One region of the Brachybacterium sp. SW0106-09 genome, then DNA from elsewhere that is predicted to be linked to it. Evidence: riboswitches for the same ligand, from Rfam matches in the RefSeq annotation. Region 1 holds a riboswitch; each other region holds the start of a gene.

Region 1 (4,701 bases):
TGCAGCTGTCCGCCGGAGAGCGTCGCGGCGGAGCGGTGCGCGAGCTCGCCCACGCCCATCGCGCTGAGCACCTCGTGGACCCGCGGCCCGATCCGCTCCGGAGGCGTGCAGGCGCTCTCGAGCGGGAGCGCGACGTCGTCGGCGATCAGGGGGAGGCAGACCCCGTCGACCGGGTCCTGGCCGAGATGGCCGAGCACGGGCGCGGTCGCGAGGACCCCGCCCGCCACCGGGTCGATCGCGCCCGGGCCCTCGTCGAAGCCATCGGCCGCACCGCCGGCCGTGCCGTCGTGCGGTCCTCCGGCCATGCCGTCGGCCGGGTCCCCGGCCGTGCCGTGAAACAGACGCACCCTTCCGGTGACCCGACCGCGCTGATGGGACGGGATCGCCCCGGCGAGCACCCGCAGCAGGGTCGACTTGCCCGAGCCGGACGGTCCCAGCAGCAGCACCTGCTCGCCCGCACGGATCTCGCCGCTCCAGGGTCCGACGCCGGCCCCCGAGGGCAGCACCGCCTCGAGCCCCTCGGCCACCAGCACCCGGGGCTCGCCGGCGGGAGCCGGTGCCCGCACAGGGCCCGGCTCCTGCTCCGGGGCCTGCCGATGCTCGGGGCCCTGCACCCGGCCTGGGGCCGCTCCCGCGGCGTGCGCCTCAGCGGACACGGCGCTCGGGGATCCGTGCCGCGCCCGCGGCACCGATCGCGAAGTCGGCGAGCACGCCGGTGCGCTCGAGCGCGCGGACGATCACCCGGGCCAGCAGACCGCCGAGCACGATCCCGGACAGCACCTGCACGCCGAGCCGGAGCGCGAGCAGGTCCTGGCCGTACCAGCCCATCCGGTACGCGGTCCAGAAGAACACCAGCCCCGCGCCGAGCGCACCGGAGGCGGCGAACACGCCCCAGCCGAAGCGGCGGTAGCGGGTCAGGGCGAAGGGCAGCTCGGAGCCGATCCCCTGCAGCGCCGCGGAGAGCAGCAGCAGGGGGCCGACGGGGCTGCCGAGGAAGACCACCTCGATGACCGCGGCGAGCATCTCGGCGAGGATCCCCACACCCGGTCGGCGCAGGATCGCGATCGCGACCGGCGCCACCAGCAGCCAGGAGCCGAACACGAGGTGCTGGGCGAGGTCCCCGGCCGGGCCCATCGCGATCGCCAGGCCGTTCCAGGCTTGCACGAACACCCAGTACAGGAAGCCGAACACGACGCCGAGCACCACCACGAGCACGAGCTCGCGCAGGCTCAGCGGGGTGTGGCGACGGGACGTGCCGGCAGGGGCGGTCGCGCCGGCGTCGGCAGGCGCCGCGGCGGGCGCTGCGGAGTCGTTCGCGGGCGCGGCGGTGCCGTGCTCCTCGGTCATCGCGCCTCCTCCCGGCCCTCGTCGCCGGCGGCCGGTGCGTCGGCGCCCGGTGCGTCGGCGCCCGCCGCGAGCTCCCGCACCTCGTGCGAGGGGCTGTTCAGCGAGAGCGTCAGGTGGCTGGTGACGTGCTGGACGCCGCGGCCGACGAGCAGCCAGCCGGCGAGCGCGGTGGCGATCACGTCGCCGGCGTCGCCCTCGAGCCGGGTGACGAAGTGCTCGGAGCCGCAGAAGGTGCCGAGCTCCTTCGTATGGTCGATCGCGGCGTGGATGTCGCGCATGTGGTCGGGGGCGGTGCCGTCGACGGCGACCTCGTCGGCCAGCGGGTACAGCGCCCACTCGGCGCTCGCGAAGCGTCCGGTGCTCCGCGGCTGCGGCACCTCGGTCGCGCGGGGGCCCGCGCCGCCGGGCAGCTCGCATTCCACCTCGCCGGGGCAGCCGCGCGAGAGGAGCACGGAGAGGGTCGCGTGGTGGCCGGTGCGGGCGAGCGCCTCGGCCAGGTCGATCAGGACGCGCTGGAGGTGGGCCTCGTGGCCGCCGAGATAGGTCGAGACGTCCCCGGTCTCGTGCACGAGGCCGGTGAGGTCCAGCCGGGAGAGGACGCCTTCGAGGATCCGGGCGTAGTCCTCGCTCATCACGGCGGCGGTGACGCGGGCGCCGACCCCGAAGCCGAGCGGGGTCGCGGCCGGGCCGCCGGAGGGGGCGGGCGCGGTGGGGGCGGTGGGCGATGAGGTCACGGTCCATGCCTTTCGTACGGGCACGGGCGCGCGGCGACGATCGCTCGGCGGAGCTCCCTGCGCCGGCATGATCCGGATCAGGTTCTACGGTCGGAGTTCGAGTACTCCCTCTCAGCCCGGCCTACCGGACTCCCGTGCACGCCCCGCACCATACCGGTCCGGTCCGGCGCACGCTCCTCGTGTCCGGCGCTGCGTTCAGCGGGTCGTCGGCGGGTCCTCGACGAGGGGGACGAAGACGTAGGCGCCGTGCTCGCTCGCGGCGACCTCCTCGCCGCGGCGCTCCAGGCGCAGCATCCGCTCGCGCACGGGGATCACCATCACGCCGCCGTCCGCGAGCTGCGCGATCAGGCTCCGCGGCACGGCGTCGGCCTGCGCGGAGACGAGGATCCGGTCGTACGGCGCGCCCTCCGGCGCGCCGAGCACGCCGGGGTGCGCGAGTCGGATCTCGGCACTCGCCGTCCCCGCGTCCGCTGTCCCGGCGAGCGCGGCCCGGGCCGGGCTGATCAGCTCGGCGCGCCGCTCGACGCCGATCACCCTCCCCTCCGGTCCGCACAGCCGGGCGAGCAGCGCCGTCGTCCATCCCGATCCCGCGCCGAGGTCGAGCACTCGCTGCCCCGGTCGCACGTCGAGCAGGGCGAGCATGTTCCGCACCGTCGTGGGCTGGGAGTTCGTCTGGCCGTGACCGATCGGCAGGGGCCGGTCCTCGCCGGCGAGCCGCCGCAGCTCCTCGGGGAGGAACCGTTGCCGGTCGGTCGCCGCGAGCGCCTCCTCGAGGCGGCGCTCGCTCTCGGCCCGGTGCGACATGGCGCCGTCAGCTCCCGGCGACCTCGACGACGCCGTCCTCCGGCCAGTCCCGCACCTCGGTGCCCTCGGGGGCGAGGTTCGTGGCCTGGCGCAGGTAGATCGGTCGTCCGAGGTCGCTCGCGACCGCGTCGTGGACGGGCAGGGCGAGCCGCGGGCCGACGGCGCGGAGGAACTCGATGGTCTCGGACATCTTCGACCAGGGCGCGGTGACGGCGAAGGCGAGGACGTCGATGCCGTGGAACTCGGGGACCGGCTCGAGGGAGTCCCCGGTGATGCCGAGCCGCGGCCCGTCCCCGGCGGACAGGACGATCCCGCAGTTCCCGATCCGCGGGATGTCGGGGTGGATGATGGCGTGGCGTCCGCCGACGGCCTCGAGCCGCAGCGACGGGTGGTCGCCGACGGGCGTGAAGCGGTGCGCCTCCCCCGCCGCGAGCGGGATCACCCGCTCCTGCGCGACGAGGGGCCCGCCGCTCCCCTCGTCGCCGCCGTCGGAGGCATCGGCGGCGGTGAGCACCCGGGCGGTCTCCGGCTCGGCGATCACCTCGGCGTCGGACGCGGCGGCGAGCACCTCGCCCAGCAGCGCGGGGTCGACGTGGTCGGGGTGCTGATGGGTGATCACCACGGCGTCGAGGCTCGAGAGCTCCTCGGCGCCCAGGCCCCGCACCGCATCGGCGCTGAAGCCGCCCGGATCCACGAGCAGGCGTCGCCCGGCGGTCTCCACGAGCAGGCAGGAATGGACGAGGTGGCGGATCTTCATCGGGTCCTCCCGGGGGTCGAGGTCGCGTGCCTCGAACCTAGTCCCCGTCGGCCGGGACGTGCCAGGGCCGCGGGGGCGTCCGGTCGGGAGGACACCGCCGTGGGCGCCCCGTCGGCACGGCCGCGTTCCTCGGTACGATGGGGCCCTCGGGCCGCGCCCGAGCACCAGCCCCCGGCACGCCGCCGCGCGCGCCACACGTCCCCTCAGGAGTGCCCCCATGCCACGTGTCGTGGTCCACGTCATGCCGAAGCCGGAGATCCTCGACCCGCAGGGCAAGGCGGTCGCCGCCGCGCTGCCCCGCCTGGGCTTCGAGGGCATCGCCTCGGTGCGCCAGGGCAAGCGGTTCGAGCTCGAGGTCGAGGGCGAGGTCACCGACGAGGTGCTCGCCTCCCTGCGCGAGGCCGCCGAGACCCTGCTGTCGAACCCGGTGATCGAGGACGTCGTCTCGATCGACGTGGAGGACCCCTCCGCGAAGGGCGCGGCCTGATGCGCATCGGTGTGGTGACCTTCCCCGGCACGCTCGACGACCGCGACGCGCTGCGCGCCGTGCGGCTCGGCGGCGCCGAGCCGGTCGCGCTGTGGCACGGCGACGATTCGCTGCACGAGGTCGACGCGGTCGTGCTGCCCGGCGGCTTCTCCTACGGCGACTACCTGCGGGCCGGGGCGATCAGCCGCTTCGCCCCCGTGATGGACAAGGTGGTCGACGCCGCGAACGGCGGCATGCCCGTCCTCGGCATCTGCAACGGCTTCCAGATCCTCTGCGAGACGCATCTGCTGCCCGGCGCGATGATCAAAAACGCGCACCGTGCGTTCATCTGCCGCGACCAGCCGCTGGCCGTGGAGAACAACCGCACCGCCTGGACCTCCGGCTACGAGGCCGGCCAGGTCATCCGGGTCCCGCTGAAGAACCAGGACGGCCAGTACGTGGCCGACGAGCGCACCCTGGCCCAGCTCGAGGACGAGGGCCGTGTGGTCTTCCGCTACGCCGCCGGCGCCACTCACGGCCCGGCCGGCTTCGAGCAGAACCCCAACGGCTCGCGCCACGACATCGCGGGCGTC
Region 2 (4,701 bases), on a different contig from region 1:
GCACGCGCCGGTCAGCGGGATGCTCCGGTGGGCTGTTCGGGCTGGTCGCGGGGCTGCCGGCGTGGGTGCCGCGCAGGAATCCGGTCCAGGCGGCGGTGAGCAGCTCGACCATCTCGAGGCTGGCGTGGTCGAGGTCGTCGAGGACAGTGACGGCGTCGCCGTGGTGGCCGACGGTCCAGCGGGTGCGGCCTGGCTCGCCTGCCTGCGTGGGGAGCCGGGTGGGGTCCAGCAGGCCGTTCGTCTTGTCGAGGTGGTGCTGCCAGCACAGGAGGTGCAGGTTCTCGACCTCGGTGGCGCCGCCCTCGCCCGGGGTGCCGCGCAGGCACTCCTCGATGTGGTCGCACTCGGAGGCCCAGGAGGTGGGGCGCGTGCATCCGGGGACGGCGCACTGTCCGTTGCGGAGCCGGAGGTGCTCGAGCATCGCGGGGGTGGGGATGACGCGGTCGGCCGGGAGCGGGAGGAAGGCGCCGCTGCTCGCGCTGGTGAGGACGCGGTGCCAGACGGTGCAGCTGCCGGCGAGGGAACGCGCCATCGAGGGCGGCAGCGGGGTGACGCCGTCGAGCATGCCGGGCTGGTCGGAAGCGCCGAGCAGGGTCAGCACGGGCACCGTGACGTTGAGGCGGAACCGCTCGGCGGGGACGGCGACCCCGTCGACGTCGAGTTCGGCGGTACCGATCAGGGCGTAGCGCAGCCGGGTGAGCGGAAGGGCCCTGCCGGTCTCGAGGACGACGCCGTCGGGGTCGTGCGGGATCGGTGTGCCGTCGCGGAGCGCCGCACGCTGCGCCGCCTGGACGGCGCGGGCGGACTCGTCGACTGACTTCCACCGGGCGAGGATCTCGGGGATCGGGCCCGTGATCCGCAGGGTCCCGGTGCCGGCCTCCGCGCCGGGAAGCAGCTCGACGGTGCGCTCGAGCGCGGCGACGGGATCGGGACGGCTCTCGCGCTCGGCGAGATGCTCGATGAGGGCGCGCAGGAGCGTGAAGAATCGTTCCGGGCTGATATCCGTGGACCATGTCGAGATCACGGCATCGAGATCCCTCCTGGAGGATTCGGAGAGCTTCTGCGAGGTCTTCAGCATCTTCTGGAACCACGCCGACGGCATGCTCCCGGATTCAAGGTTCTCGAGGGTGCGCGGGAAATGGTTCACGGCCTGGTATGCGTCGCGCAGTCGCCAGCTCGCGGCACTGCGAGTGACCCGGAGGCCGAGTGCGGCGCGGAGCGTCTCGACCTCGTCGAGCTCGCAGGCGTCCTCGTACTCGCCCTCGAACTCGTGCAGGGCGGCGAGGGCGCGGTACTGCGCCGCGAGCGCGAGGGCAGTGGCGCGCTCCGCATCCCACACGCGCTGCGCGGCCTCGCTCAGGGCGGGGTCGTCGGCGCAGCCGCCGAGATCGGGCAGCGCGTCACGAGTACGAGCCTGGCGTGCGCCGACCCGGCGGAAACGTGCAGGAAGCGACGCGATCAGGGCATCGTCGACGGGGTCCGGGGAGGTGGCGGCAGGAACCGACGGCGATGCCGTCACCACCGGCGAGGAGGCGGGAACCGAGGGCAGGGAGACCTCCCACGCGGAGGTATCTGGGGCGGCGGCATCCGACCGCTCGGAACGCACCGCGTCGCGTGCGCCGTCGGCGATCTCATCGCCCGGCGAATGCTCCGGCTGCGTGATGCCCATCGGCCCCTCCTCCCCGTCCGCGTCGGCGATGCGTCGATGCACCGCCCTTCTCGATCCGACCCCTTCAGACTAGGGACCGACACCGACAGAAGAAAGGCCCACAGAGAATATGTGGATAACTTTCTGATCGAGTGGCGGATCTCGAGCGCAATGCGGCTCTCGATCCTCACCTTTCCTCCACAGCTCCTCGTTTTCCACAATGCCATCCACAGATTTCCGAGGGGCCGCCTCGTCTGTCGGACCCCTGCGGTAGAGGGGCATCGGCTCCGGACATCCCGGCCCCTTCCCCGCCGCCTGGCCTACACTCGGCCGCTGGACACGGGGTGCGCCCGAGGCGCTGAGATCACACCCGTGGAACCTGATCTAGTTCGTACTAGCGAAGGGATGTCCGCATGAGCTCGGATCCTTGCACCCTCTTTCCCGCTGCCCTCCCCCGCGCCGCCGCGCCCGATCGGCCCGCCACCCGCCGGCCCGCGTCCGGCCATCCCGCAACGGGCCATCCCGCACCCGACCGCCCCGCGCCGTCGGCCCCGCGAGTGCTCTCGATCGCGGGCACCGACCCGACGGGCGGCGCCGGCACCGCGGCGGACCTCAAATCGATCACCGCCGCGGGCGGCTTCGGCATGGCGGCGGTCACCGCGGTCGTCGCACAGAACACCCACGGCGTGAGCGACATCCACGTCCCTCCCGCGCAGTTCCTCGCCGCGCAGCTCCGCGCGGTCTGCGACGACGTCGAGCTCGAGGCGGTCAAGACCGGCATGCTCGGCACCGCCGAGATCATCGAGGCCGTCCGGACCTGGCTCTCCGCCCATCCGCCGCGGGTGCTCGTCGTCGACCCGGTGATGGTCGCGACCAGCGGCGACAGGCTGCTGGAGCCCGAGGCGGAGCAGGCGATGATCCGCTTCTGCTCCCTCGCCACCGTGGTCACCCCGAACATCGACGAGCTCGCCGTCCTCACCGGCGAGCCCCGCGCGCACGACGAGGACGAGGCCCTCACCCAGGCCGCCCGCTGGTCGGAGGCGACCGGCGTCGCGGTCGTGGTGAAGACCGGGCACCTCGACAGCCGCGAGGTCACCAACACCTGGATCGGGACCGACGGTACCCGCCACCCCGTGCACTCGACGCGGGTGGACACGACGAGCACGCACGGCACCGGCTGCTCCCTCGCGGCGGCGCTCGCGACCCGGCTCGGCGCCGGCGAGGACCCGGCCACGGCGCTCGCCTGGGTCACCGACTGGCTGCACGAGGCGATCCTGCACGGCGCAGAGCTGCAGGTCGGGAGCGGGAACGGCCCCGTCGACCACGCCCACCGGGCACGGCGGCTCGCGGCGGCGGGATCGGCCGCGCCGTGGGTCGCCGGCGGCGCGGTGCCGGACCGGTGGGAGCAGCCGGCCCAGCTCGCCGCCCGAGCGACGGCCGACGGCCCGACGGGTCCTGCCGCCTCGGTCCCGCCCGTCGGCCCGTGGACCGAGGCGCTGTGGGCGGCCGGGGCGCCGCTCGCCGGCGCGATCGAGGGCTCCGGCTTCGTGGCGGCGCTCGTGGACGGGAGCCTGCCCGAGGGGCAGTTCTCCTTCTATCTCGCGCAGGACTCTCACTACCTGCAGCGCTACTCCCGCGCCCTCGCGACCCTCGCCGCGACCTCGGAGGACCCTGCCGCGCGGGAGTTCTGGTCGGACTCCTCCCGGCACTGCGTGGATACCGAGCTCGAGCTCCACCGCGGCTGGCTCGCGACCCGTCCTGACGCGGCGGAGGTGGCCGTCAGCCCGGTGACCAGTTCATACACCGACTTCCTGCTCGCCCGGGCGCTCGGGGACCCGACGGCCGTCGGAGCGGCCGCGGCGCTGCCCTGCTTCTGGCTGTACGCGCAGGTCGGGGCGAGCCTGCCCGAGGTACCGGACGAGCACCCCTACGCGGGGTGGCTCCTGACCTACCGCGACCCCACCTTCGTGGAGGGGGTGCGCGGGGCGCTCGGCGTCGTCGAGCGCGAGCTCGAGACCGCCGATCCCGCCGTGCGGGCGGAGGCGGCGCGCGCCTTCCTCCTCACCTGCCGTCACGAGCTGGAGTTCTTCGAACAGGCACGACGTGTGGACGCCGCCGCCGTCTCCCCGGCTCCGACGCTCACCGGGGCGACTCGATGACCGCCGCCTCGATCGCCGCGACCGGCACCCGCGCCCTGCCGCCCGAGGGCCGGGCCGCGCTGCGCGCCGGCGTGGTCGGGAACTTCATCGACAACATCCATGTGTTCCTGCCGGTCACGGCGCTGGCGCCGGCGATGCTCGTGATCGCGGGCCCGTCGGCGACCGCGTCGGCGGCGGCGCTGATCATCGTCGCGATGCTGCTGGGCCGGCCCGTCGGCGGGGTGGTGTTCGGGCGGATCGCGGACCGCATGGGACGCACCCGCACCACCCGCCTCGCCATCGCGGGCACCGCGGCGTGCGCGCTCGCGATCGCCCTCGTCCCCACCCATCAGATGCTCGGCCCGGGCACGGTCGCGCTGATCCTGGCGCTGCGCTTCCTCGGCGGGATCTTCGTGGCCGGCGAGTACTCGGCCGCGATCCCGCTGGCGATGGAGTGGTCGAGGCCGCGGCGGCGCGGACTGATGAGCGGGCTGATCCTCTCGATGGCGCCGTGGGCGCAGGCCACGATCGCCTTCGCCGTCGCGGCGCTGCTGGCGGCCCTCGGGCCGGAGCAGTACGCGGCCTGGGGCTGGCGGGCGCTGTTCGTCGCGGGCGCGGCGCTGTCGATCGGGATGATGCTCTACTACCGGCGGCACGTGGTCGATGCGCCGCAGGCCCGGCGAGCACCGGCGTCCGCCACCCCGTCGGCCCCGCGACCGGGCCTCCGCAGCCTGCTCACCGGACGGTGGGCGTCCGCGTTCTGGGCGGCGTTCGTGCTGATGACGGGGCTGTGGCTGCTCACCGACTCGACCGTGCTGCTGCTGACGGCCCGGCTGTCCACCGACTCGCCGATCACCCCGGAGGCGGTGCCGCTGGTGATGGGCGCGGCCTCGATCGCGCAGGCGCTCGTGATGG
Region 3 (4,701 bases), on a different contig from region 1:
GTCGTTTCGAGGCGGACTTCGAGTTCTCGAAGGTCGGCGGGCCGATGGACGAGACCGAGTGGCACATGACCCCGCAGACGGTCAACGCCTACTACAACCCCGGCCGGAACGAGATCGTCTTCCCCGCCGCGATCCTCCAGCCCCCGTTCTTCGACGCGGAGGCCGACGACGCCGTGAACTTCGGCGGGATCGGCGCGGTGATCGGCCACGAGGTCGGCCACGGCTTCGACGACCAGGGCTCGAAGTACGACGGGGACGGCAACCTCGTCTCCTGGTGGACGGCGGAGGATCGCGAGGCCTTCGACGCCCGCGCCGCCCGTCTCATCGCGCAGTACTCGGAGCTCTCCCCGCGCGAGCTCGACGACTCCCACCGCGTCAACGGCGCCCTCACCATCGGCGAGAACATCGGCGACCTCGGCGGGCTCTCCATCGCGGTCAAGGCCTATCTCGCCAGCCGCTCCGAGGAGCAGGCCGCGGCCGAGCTCGACGGGCTCACCGGCCTGCAGCGCGTGTTCTGGTCCTGGGCGACCGTGTGGCGGGGCCGGAACCGGCCCCAGGAGGCGATCCGCCGCCTGGCCGTGGACCTCCACGCGCCGATGGAGTTCCGCTGCAACACGGTCGCCGGGCACCTCGACGAGTTCCATGAGGCCTTCGACGTGCGCGAGGGCGATGGCATGTACCGCGCTCCCGAGGAGCGGGTGAGCATCTGGTGAGGCCCGATGCGCCCTTCCACGTCGGGCGGACGGTGCCCTCCTCCGTGGGCTGGACCCGCGTCGTCGTCACCGTGGTGGCGGGCCTGATCGTGTCGGGCCTGCTGCTGCAGCGCGGATCGGCTCCGGGTGCGATCGCGGTGCTCGCCGCCTTCGCGCTGCTGGCGCTGTGGACGTGGATGGGCCAGGCCACCCGCTTCGTGGTCGACGAGCACGGGGTCACCGTCAGCCTCGGCGGCTTCCTCCCCCGCCGGGTCTGGCCGATCGAGGACTTCCGCACCGTGCAGCTGCGGGAGATTCCCACCGGCACCGTGGGCGTCGCCCTCGGCGGCTACGGCTGGCGGCGCGGGAGGGCGATGACCCCGAAGCCCGAGGAGCTCACCCCCGTCGGCCGGCGGAAGATCTTCACCCTCGCCGAGCAGCAGCGACCCTATCGGATGCTGGTCACCCGGCCGGGCACGAGCGTGGAGATCATCGGGACGAAGGACACCTGCTACATCCTCTCCCCCGTCGACCCCCAGGCGGCCGCCGATGCGATCGACCAGGCCATCCGTGCCCGCCGCTGAGCGTGCTCCTGGGCTAGACTGTCTGCTCGTCATCCACTGACAGGGGAGCACCGTCCGGTGCTGAGAGTGCGCCGACGGCGCAGACCCTCGAACCTGATCCGGCTCGCACCGGCGTAGGGAGTCGGGATTTCCGTGGAGCACCGCCGGTGCTCCGCGCCCCTTCCAGGACCTGGGAGGAGACGTGATGACCCGTTATCGCACCGTCGATCTGCTGGTGACCGTGCTGATCGGGGCGGCCTTCGGGGTCGCCTTCCTCGGCTACGGCCAGCTCTACACCCTGATCGGCCCGCTGACCGCGGCGTTCAAGCCTGCCGAGGGGCTGCTGGCGGGGATCTGGTTCCTGCCGGCCGTGCTCGCCGCGCTGCTGGTGCGCAAGCCCGGCGCCGCCCTGCTCGCGGAGATGGTCGCCGCCGTGCTCTCGATGCTGCTGGGCAGCCAGTGGGGCTGGGGCACCGCCGTGTCCGGTCTCATGCAGGGCGGTGGAGTCGAGCTCGCCTTCCTGCTCACCCGCTACCGGCGCTTCACCCTGCCCGTGGCGGTGCTCGGCGGCGTGCTCTCTGCCTTGCTCGAATGGGGATGGGAGAAGGTCGCCTACTACCAGGAGATGAGCTGGGCCTTCTCCGGCACGATGCTCGCCTTCTTCCTGCTCTCGGGGGCGCTGCTGTGCGGGGTGCTGGGCTGGGCGGCGAGCCGGGCGCTGATCGCGACCGGCGCGGTGGACTCCCTGGCCTCCGGCCGGGAGGCGGCCCGCGCGGTGGAGGCCTGAGCACCGGGACCGTCCCGGCGGCGCCCGTGCACGTCGACCGGCTGCGCTGGCGGCCGCTCAGCCGGCGCGAGCCGACCATCGAGGGGCTCGACGTCGAGATCCCGCCCGGGCAGCGAGTGCTGCTGGCCGGGGCGAGCGGCAGTGGGAAGTCGACCGTGCTGCGGGCGCTGGCCGGGCTGCTGGACCCCGAGGACGGGGACGGCGAGGGGCTCGTCCCCGCGCCCAGCCGGCCCGGGGAGCGGGGCCTGCTGCTGCAGAACCCGGTGCACGCCCTCGTCGGCGCGACCGTCGCCCGCGACGCCGCCTTCGGACCGGAGAACGCGGGACTGCCCCGGCCGGAGCTCACCGAGCGCGCCGCCCGGGCGCTCGAGGCAGCGCGAGTCGACCTCGACCCCGAACGGGCGCCGCTGGACGCCTCGGGCGGCCAGCAGCAGCGGATCGCGCTGGCCGGCGCGCTGGCCCTGCGCCCCGACCTGCTGCTCCTGGATGAGCCGACCTCCATGCTCGATGCCCCGACGGCCGAGGAGGTGCGCCGGGCGATCCTCGCGGTCACGGGCCGCCGCACCCTCGTCGTCGCCGAGCACCGGATCGGGCCCTGGCTGCCGCACGTGGACCGGCTGATCGTGCTCGGCTCCCGCGCCCGGGTGCTCGCCGACGGGCATCCGGACCAGCTCCTCTCCCACCGTCGCGAGGTGCTGATCGAGGCGGGAGTGCTCGAGGAGGAGGCCGCCGCCGAGGAGGCACCGGGCCCTGTCGGGCCCGGCGAGACCGTCGCCGCGCTGCGCGGCGTCACCGTGCCCGCCCGGGGACTCACCGCACCGCAGGACCTCGAGCTGCGCGCTGGGCGGCTGACCGCGCTGACCGGCCCGTCCGGTGCGGGCAAGACCTCCCTCCTGCGCGTCCTCGTCGGCGCGACGGAGCCGGGAGCGGGCGCCGTGTCCCGCCCCGAGCCCTCCCAAATCGCCCTCGTCCCCCAGGACCCCGAGCACTCCTTCGTCGCGACGACCGTGCGGGAGGAGGTCCTCGCCTCCCCCTGGGCCACGGACGAGGACCTCGCGGACGAGCTCCTTCAGCGGGCGGGCCTGGCCCCGCTCGCCGGCGCCCACCCCCACCGCCTCTCCGGCGGCGAACAGCGCCGTCTCGCGATCGTCGCGGCCCTCGCCCAGCGGCCCGGCCTGCTCGTGCTCGACGAGCCGACCGTGGGCCTGGACGCCCGGCGGCGCCGCGAGGTGCTGGAGCTGCTGCGCGAGGCGAGGGCCCGCGGCACGGCGGTGCTCGCCGCGAGCCACGACGAGCTCCTCGTCGCCGCGGCCGACGCGCGCCACGACCTGCCCGCCCCGGCACCGGACGCGGTCCCCACGCCCGCGCCCCGCCGGGTCCCGGCCGACGCGCTGAACCCGCTGACGCTGAGCCTGATCGGGATCCTCGCCGCGATCGGCTCCTTCGCCGTGCAGAGCTGGCAGGGCGGGCTGCTCGCCCTCGCCCCGACCGTGCTGCTCGCCCCGCTGGCGGTGCGGAGCCTGCGCGGCGCGGCCCTGCGCCTGCTCCCGATCGTGCTCTCCGCGGCGGGGCTCGCCTGGACCACGGCGCTGCTGGGCGAGGCGCCGGCGCTGTCCGGGGAGGCATGGCTCGTCGGCCTCAAGGAGGCCGCGCGGATCACCGCCTTCGTCGCCCCCGGGGTGCTGGCCCTCGCCTCCGTGCGCCCCACCCCGCTCGGGGACGCGCTCGGCCAGCGCCTGCACCTGCCCGGACGGCCCGTCGCCGCCTCCGTGATCGCGCTGGTGCGGGTAGGGCATCTGGGCCGGCAGTGGGCTGCGATCCTCGAGGCACGCACTCGCCGCGGCCTCGGCGGTCCCCGCTCCCCCCGGGTGCTCGCGGGCGCCACCCTCGCCCTGCTCGTGGACACGCTGCGCGGCGCCGAGCAGCAGGCCCTGGCGATGGACTCCCGCGGCTTCGCGACCGCGACGCACCGCACCTGGGCGGCGCCGAGCCCCGTCGGACCCGCGGACCTGCTGGGGGTCCTGATCGCGGCGGGGCTGCTGGTGTGGCCGCTGATCGCCGAGCTGCTCGTCGGCCCCGCGTAATACGCTGGGGCGATGACCGACGACTCCCTGGATCCCGAGCTCATCGAGCTCGCCAACACCCTGCTCGACGCCGCCCGGAAGGGCGACGCCGAGACCGTGCGCGCCTTCCTCGACAACGGCGCGCCGGCGAACCTGCGCGACGCCTCCGGGAACTCCCCCCTCATGCTCGCCGCCTATCACGGGCACGCCGCGCTGGTGAGCGAGCTCGCCGCCCGCGGCGCCGACGTGGACCTGCTCAACGACCGCGGCCAGTCCCCGCTCGCCGGCGCCGCCTTCAAGGGTTTGACCGAAGTGGCGACGGCGCTGCTCGAGGCCGGGGCGGACCCGGACCTCGGCGAGCCGAGCGGCCTGGCGACGGCGCGCTACTTCGAGCGGGCCGAGATCGTGGAGCTGATCGAGGCGCGTCGGGCCTGAGCCGACGGGGACGGGATCAGGCGCTCGCGGGGCGCAGCACCATCGCGACGTGCTCGATCCCTGCCTCGAGGAACACGTCGCTCACCGTCTCGAAGCCCATCGAGGCGTACCACGTCTCGAGATACGCCTGGGCGTCGAGGTGCACCTCGGCGCTCGGGGCG

Evidence for each region. A riboswitch is a leader RNA that binds a small molecule or an ion and turns the genes downstream of it on or off. The one in region 1 is predicted to bind thiamine pyrophosphate.
Region 2: linked by a shared signal. The riboswitch ahead of Y09_RS15040 (bifunctional hydroxymethylpyrimidine kinase/phosphomethylpyrimidine kinase) and the one ahead of Y09_RS07035 (YkoF family thiamine/hydroxymethylpyrimidine-binding protein) in region 1 are both predicted to bind thiamine pyrophosphate.
Region 3: linked by a shared signal. The riboswitch ahead of Y09_RS16070 (ECF transporter S component) and the one ahead of Y09_RS07035 (YkoF family thiamine/hydroxymethylpyrimidine-binding protein) in region 1 are both predicted to bind thiamine pyrophosphate.

What each region holds. Positions count from the first base shown of each region.
Region 1 is NZ_BCAK01000013.1:6,931-11,631, forward strand. Features, by position in the region: gene Y09_RS07025 (ATP-binding cassette domain-containing protein) at 1-566, opposite strand, end outside; gene Y09_RS07030 (ECF transporter S component) at 646-1,347, opposite strand; gene Y09_RS07035 (YkoF family thiamine/hydroxymethylpyrimidine-binding protein) at 1,344-2,081, opposite strand; TPP riboswitch at 2,119-2,227, opposite strand; gene Y09_RS07040 (protein-L-isoaspartate O-methyltransferase) at 2,277-2,885, opposite strand; gene Y09_RS07045 (MBL fold metallo-hydrolase) at 2,893-3,642, opposite strand; gene purS (phosphoribosylformylglycinamidine synthase subunit PurS) at 3,860-4,129, shown strand; gene purQ (phosphoribosylformylglycinamidine synthase subunit PurQ) at 4,129-4,701, shown strand, end outside.
Region 2 is NZ_BCAK01000056.1:3,816-8,516, forward strand. Features, by position in the region: gene Y09_RS15035 (HNH endonuclease signature motif containing protein) at 1-1,669, opposite strand, end outside; TPP riboswitch at 1,979-2,071, shown strand; gene Y09_RS15040 (bifunctional hydroxymethylpyrimidine kinase/phosphomethylpyrimidine kinase) at 2,062-3,807, shown strand; gene Y09_RS15045 (MFS transporter) at 3,804-4,701, shown strand, end outside.
Region 3 is NZ_BCAK01000058.1:107,159-111,859, forward strand. Features, by position in the region: gene Y09_RS16060 (M13 family metallopeptidase) at 1-713, shown strand, start outside; gene Y09_RS16065 (hypothetical protein) at 710-1,276, shown strand; TPP riboswitch at 1,308-1,413, shown strand; gene Y09_RS16070 (ECF transporter S component) at 1,461-2,042, shown strand; gene Y09_RS16075 (ATP-binding cassette domain-containing protein) at 2,069-4,126, shown strand; gene Y09_RS16080 (ankyrin repeat domain-containing protein) at 4,139-4,540, shown strand; gene Y09_RS16085 (GNAT family N-acetyltransferase) at 4,557-4,701, opposite strand, start outside.